Regions from separate parts of the Streptomyces vilmorinianum genome, predicted to be linked through region 1. Evidence: riboswitches for the same ligand, from Rfam matches in the RefSeq annotation. Region 1 holds a riboswitch; the other holds the start of a gene.
What was found. Region 1 has a riboswitch for cobalamin ahead of cobN (cobaltochelatase subunit CobN). Riboswitches for the same ligand answer to the same signal wherever they lie in the genome.

Region 2: another riboswitch for cobalamin. It lies ahead of FDM97_RS10605 (cobalamin biosynthesis protein); the one in region 1 lies ahead of cobN (cobaltochelatase subunit CobN).

Annotation. Positions count from the first base shown of each region.
Region 1 covers NZ_CP040244.1:173,194-176,396, forward strand. The annotation lists gene FDM97_RS00840 (cobalamin biosynthesis protein CobG) at 1-1,379, opposite strand, end outside; cobalamin riboswitch at 1,447-1,581, shown strand; gene cobN (cobaltochelatase subunit CobN) at 1,621-3,203, shown strand, end outside.
Region 2 covers NZ_CP040244.1:2,274,691-2,277,893, forward strand. The annotation lists gene FDM97_RS10600 (cobyric acid synthase) at 1-1,069, opposite strand, end outside; gene FDM97_RS10605 (cobalamin biosynthesis protein) at 1,066-2,028, opposite strand; cobalamin riboswitch at 2,064-2,204, opposite strand; gene FDM97_RS10610 (hypothetical protein) at 2,338-2,559, opposite strand; gene FDM97_RS10615 (inorganic phosphate transporter) at 2,572-3,203, opposite strand, start outside.

The DNA.
Region 1 (3,203 bases):
CCGCAGCGCCGCTCGCACCCCGAGAAGTGGACGGGGAGTCCGGGCGCCGGGCCGGGGCTCGCGTCCGTGCGGACGTCGGCGAGGGACTTGGCACAGCCGGGGCGTCCGGTGCAGGCGCTGACGCCGGCCCAGGGGGAGTCGGGGCGGGTGATCAGACCGTACGACTCCAGCTCGGCCAGCCGGTCCCCGGCCGTCCCGACGCCGACCGAGGTCCCGACGACGACCGCGCCGCGCCAGGGCGTGAGCCGTACCTCGTCGGCGGGGAGCAGGGCGCGCAGCTGGGCGGCGGTGAGGCGGCCGAGGGGCGCGAGGACATGGAGGGCGGTGGTGCCGAGGGGCCCGGGTGCCGGGGGTCCTCCGTGCGGGACTTCCGCCCCCGGTACGGGCTCCGCCGCGATCCCGGCCCGGGCGAGGGCCCCCGCCAGGTCCGGCTCGTGTCCCTCGGGCAGCTCCCGTACCCGCCAGGCACCGTTCCCGGCGTCCCGCGCGGCGGCGAGGAAGGCGGAGGCGGCGGCGAGCGCGGCGCGGGGGGCGTCGGCGGCGGCGATCCGGAAGACCTGGGCGCCCACGCGGAGGTACGCGCCGGTGCCCGGGGCGCCCGGCGAGGCGACCCGATCCGGCCGCGCCGGCCCTGCCGCGCCCGGCGCGGGCTCGCTCGCTTCGCGGCCTCCCGGCCTGCTTGTCGCTGTCGCGCCGATATCCGGCCCGTCCGGCGTCCGGACCCCGTCCGAACCCTTGCCGCCGGCCTCACAGGCCCCCGCCGCGCCCGAGGCGCCTGGTCCGTCCGGTCCGTCCGGTCCGTCCGGGGTCTGGGCCCCGTCCGTACCGTCGCCGCCGGCCGCACAGGCCCCCGCTGCGATCAAGGTCACATCTCCGCCGAGCTGCGCCACGTCCCCCCGGCCGTCGTCCAGAACGAACAGGAAACGGCCGGAAAGGGATGCCGTCCAGTCCTCCGCGCACAGCAGCGCGTCCAGTTCGCGGGCCCACAACTGCACGTCGCCGAAGCCGAGTCCGTCCAGGCCCGCCGTCGGCGAGGCCACCACGTTCCGGACCCGCTCATGGGTCGTGGAGGGCAGCAGGCCGGCTTCCGCGAGAAGTCGCGCCAGTTCCGCCCCGCAGCCCTCGCCGAGGCCGCGCAGCTCCACGTTTCCCCGGGAGGTGACACTGACCTGTCCGTCGCCGAGGGCCTCGGCCGCGGCGGCCAGGACCTCGGCCTGATGAGCCGTCAGCAGGCCTGCGGGCAGGCGCAGTCGGGCCAGGCGGCCGTCGTCGGCGGGGTGCAGGCGCAGCGCCCCGGGGCAGGCGTCGCCACGGTCCCTTATGAGAGGTTCGCCCCGGTTGGGCGTTGTGGGTGGGGTGGGCGGCATGGCGGCGAGCATACCCACGTGGATCCGGGCGGCCACCGGGTGTGATCCGGCCAACCCCCCGGCCCGCCGGGGCCACGCTCTACTATGCAGATCGGCATGGGGTCCCAGGACCCCGGGGAGGAAGCCCGGTGAGATTCCGGCGCGGTCCCGCCACTGTGAGCCCGGCCCGGAGACGGGGTGGGTGAGTCAGGAACTCCCGCCGTCCACACGACCACCCGGGGCGCGGACAACCCCGAGGAAGGCCTGCGCTCGCATGCGAATTCTGTTGCTGTCGCACTCCGACACCGACCTGCTCAGCGCCCGCGCGGCCGGCGGCCCGGTCGAGTACCGGTTCGCCAACCCCTCCCGCCTCACGCTCGACGAGCTGCCCGGCCTTCTCGACGGCGCCGACCTCGTTCTCGTACGCCTCCTCGGGGGCTTGCGGTCCTGGGAGGAGGGCCTGGACGCGCTGCGCGCCGCGGGCCGGCCGCTGGTCGTGCTCTCCGGGGAACAGGCCCCGGACGCCCAGCTCATGGAGACCTCCACGGTCCCCGTCGGCGTCGCCACCGAGGCCCACGCCTACCTCGCGCACGGCGGCCCGGACAACCTGGAGCAGCTGGCGCGGTTCCTCTCCGACACCGTGCTGCTCACCGGCCACGGCTTCGAGGCCCCGGCCGCCGCGCCGACCTGGGGCCCGCTGGAGCGCGAGTCGAGGCGGACCGACGGCCCGACCGTCGCCGTGCTCTACTACCGCGCCCACCACATGAGCGGGAACACCGCCTTCATCGGCTCGCTCTGCGAGGCGATCGAGGACGCCGGCGCCCAGGCCCTGCCGCTCTACGTCGCCTCCCTGCGCGCCCCCGAGCCGGAGCTCCTCGACACCCTGCGGTCCGCCGACGCGATCGTCACCACCGTCCTCGCCGCCGGCGGCACCAAGCCCGCCGAGGCGCAGGCCGGCGGCGATGAGGAGGCCTGGGACGCGGGCGCGCTCGCGGCCCTCGACGTACCGATCCTGCAGGCGCTCTGCCTCACCGGCTCGCGCTCCGCCTGGGAGGAGAACGACGAGGGTCTCTCCCCGCTGGACGCCGCCAGCCAGGTCGCCGTCCCCGAGTTCGACGGCCGGCTCATCACCGTCCCGTTCTCCTTCAAGGAGATCGACGAGGACGGCCTCCCGGCGTACGTCGCCGACACCGAGCGCGCCGCCCGCGTCGCCGGGATCGCCGTCCGCCACGCCCGCCTGCGGCACATCCCGAACGCCGAGAAGAAGCTGGCGCTCGTCCTCTCCGCGTACCCGACCAAGCACTCCCGTATCGGCAACGCGGTCGGTCTCGACACCCCCGCCTCCGCCGTCGCGCTGCTGCGCCGCCTCCGCGAGGAGGGGTACGACTTCGGGCCCGAGGACGAGATCCCCGGCCTGGTCTCCGGCGACGGCGACGAGCTGATCTACGCCCTGATCGAGGCAGGCGGCCACGACCAGGAATGGCTCACCGAGGAGCAGCTCGCCCGCAACCCGGTCCGTATCCCGGCCGCCGACTACAAGCGCTGGTACGCGACCCTGCCGCAGGAGCTCCGTGAGCAGGTCGAGGAGCACTGGGGTCCGGCGCCCGGCGAGATGTTCCTGGACCGGTCCCGTACCGCCGAAGGCGACCCGGAAGGCGATATCGTCCTCGCCGCCCTGCGCCGCGGGAACCTGCTGATCCTCATCCAGCCGCCGCGCGGCTTCGGCGAGAACCCGATCGCGATCTACCACGACCCCGATCTCCCGCCCTCCCACCACTACCTGGCTGCCTACCGCTGGATCGCGGCGCGCGCCGAGGACGGCGGTTTCGGGGCGGACGCCATGGTCCACCTCGGCAA
Region 2 (3,203 bases), 2.1 Mb from region 1:
CGCCGCAGATGCCGAGTACGGGCCGGCCCTCCGCCGCCCGCCGGGCCAGCGCGTCCGCGAGACCGCGCTCGCGCAGCCACGCCAGCGCCTTCACCGTCCCCCGGGTCCCCGGCACGACCACCAGGTCCGCGTCGACGAGCTCCTCGGCCCGGTCCACGAACCGCACGACCACGCCCGGTTCGGCCGCCAGCGCGTCCACGTCCGTGAAGTTGGACATCAGCGGCACGGCGCACACCGCGACCCGCAGCACGTCCTCTCCGACCGGAGGCGCCACGACCGACTCGCGGACGGCGCCGCGCATCGACACCCGCAGCCCGTCCTCCTCGTCGATGCCGAGTCCGTGCGCGTACGGCAGCACACCGAAGGTGCGGCGCCCGGTCAGCCCGTACAGCATGTCCAGGCCCGGCTCGAGGAGCGTCACATCGCCCCGGAACTTGTTCACCAGGTAGCCCGCGATCAGCTCCTGGTCCTCGGGCGCGAGCAGCGCCGTCGTACCGAAGAACTGCGCGAAGACCCCGCCCCGGTCGATGTCGCCGACGACGAGCACCGGCAGCTTCGCCGCCCGCGCGATGCCCATGTTCACGATGTCCGTGCGCCGCAGATTGATCTCGGCCGGACTGCCCGCCCCCTCGCAGATCACGGCGTCATACGTGCCCCGCAGCTCCTCCAGGCACGCCAGAACCGGCTCGAAGAGCTCTTTCTGCCGCCCCCCGTGCAGCCTTTTCCCGGGGGACGACCCCCCAGACCCCCCGAAGAACCCGCGGGCGCTCAGCTCGCCCACCGGCTTACCCATGAGGACGACCTGGCTGGAGCGGTCGCTGCCCGGCTTGAGCAGCACCGGGTTCATCAGCGCGGTCGGCTCGACCCGCGCGGCCTGCGCCTGCATGGCCTGCGCCCGGCCGATCTCCGCGCCCTCCCTCGTGACGAAGGAGTTCAGGGACATGTTCTGGCCCTTGAACGGGGCGACCTTCACGCCCTGCCGGACCAGCCAGCGGCAGATGCCCGCCGTGACGACGCTCTTGCCCGCGTCGGACGTGGTCCCCGCGACCAGCAGCCCCCCGCCTCTCATACGTTCCTCCGCTTCAGCGCGCTCGCGATCATCCGGCCGCCCACGCAGGCGGCCAGGGTCAGCCCGGTCACCCACCGGGAGAGCCGTACCGCCCGTTCGATGTCCCCGACCTCCACGGCCCGGCCCTCGCCGTTCAGGACGGGCCGGTGCTCGACCCGGCCGCCGTACGAGAGCGTCCCCCCGAGCCGTACGCCGAGCGCCCCCGCGAACGAGGCCTCCACCGGGCCCGCGTTGGGGCTCGGATGCTTCGCCGCGTCCGCCCGCCACGCGCGCAGCGCCCCCCGCGGGTCGCCACCCGCCACCGTCGCGAGTACGGCGGTCAGCCGGGCACCCGGCCAGCCGGCCACGTCGTCGAGCCGGGCCGAGGCCCAGCCGAAGCGGCGGTACTTCGGGGACTTGTGGCCGACCATCGCGTCCAGGGTGTTCACGGCCCGGAAGCCGACCAGGCCCGGCACGCCCGCGACCGCGCCCCAGACCAGGGCGCCCACGACGGCGTCGGAGGTGTTCTCGGCGACGGACTCCACGACCGCGCGGGCCATCGCCGGACCGTCCAGGGCCTGCGGGTCGCGCCCGCACAGATGGGGCAGCCGCTCGCGGGCCACGTCCAGGTCGCCGGCCTCCAGGGCCCCGCCGATGGCGCGGGCCTCCCGGCCCAGGGTCGTCCCCCCGACGACGGCCCAGACGGCGGCGGCGGTCAGCGCGACGGAGGCCCGGGGGTGGTCGCGTACGGTACGGGCGGCCAGCGCGGCGGCCCCCGCCGCACCCCCGACGCAGACGGCGGTGTGCAGCGCGCCCCAGCCGCGGTGATCGCGCCACAGCAGCTTCTCGACCGCACCCGCGGCCCGTCCGAACGCGGCGACCGGATGGCCGCGGCGTGGGTCGCCGACGAGCAGGTCCGCGGCCAGACCGGCGGCGGCGCCGTACGCGAATACACCTGTGGCTGCACTGCGGCCGGGCATGGCGCTGTGTCCTCACTCAGGGTCCGCGCCCTGGCTCGACGTGACCGGCGGTGAGAGTTCCTGACTCCCGGGCCCGAAGGCTCCGGTCACAGTGGCGGGACCGCGCCGGATTCGCACCGGGCTTCCTCTTCTGCCGCCGTAAATGGCCTCGGCAGTCCACCACGCTGTGCGAACACCCGTCAACTCACCCTTGACCTGCGGTGAGACAGTGTGCGAAGCACCACACAGCGCCAGGGCGGTGCCTACGAACGACGGCCGGGCGGGCCGCACCCGAAGGTGCGGCCCGCCCGGCCGTCGGAGCGTGTGCCGTCAGGCCACGATGAGATAGATGCCGTACGCGACGGCCGCCGCGCACAGCGCGAAGCAGGCGTACGCGCCGGTGCGCGCCAGGGTGGCCGAGCCTCCCTGGGCGGCGGCCTGCTCCTGCTTGGAGAGGCCGACGATGCCGAGGGTGAAGAGGGCCACGAGGGCGACGGTCGCCACGAGGCTGACTCCGAAGACGGAGCCGAGAGCTGCCCAGTCGATCTTCATGTCGTTCGTTCCTTACACCGCGGCCGAGGCTGCGGGGGCTGCCGGGTCCGCGGGGGCCGGCGAGGGGATGGTGGTCTTCAGGTCCTCGTCCGCGACGGCGGCGACGGTGCCGGCCGGCGGCGGGGTGACGGCCGCGATGGCGGTGGTCACGACGCCCGCGGGCTCGGTCTCGACGTCGTTGACGTTGGTGTGGTCGACCACCTGGCGGCGGGAGACGACCCAGATGGCGACGCACGAGGCGACCAGGAAGGCCGCGACGGCGTAGACGCCCCAGTCGCCCTGACGGGCGACGTACTCGGCGCCGGCCCCGACAAGGGCCGCGGCCGGCAGGGTCAGGCCCCAGGCGACGAACATCCGGGTGGCGGTCGACCAGCGGACGACACCGCCCTTGCGGCCCAGACCCGCGCCCATGACGGCGCCGGAGCAGGAGTGCGTGGTCGAGAGGGAGAAGCCCAGGCTGGAGGAGGCCAGGATGACGGTGGCCGCGCTGGTCTGGGCGGCGAAGCCCTGCTGCGGCTGGAGGTCGGTGAGGCCCTTGCCCATCGTGCGGATGATGCGCCAGCCGCCGAGGTAGGTTCCGAGCGCGATCGCCGTACCGGCGGAGACGATGACCCAGACCGGCGGGTTGGAGCCGGGGGCGATGA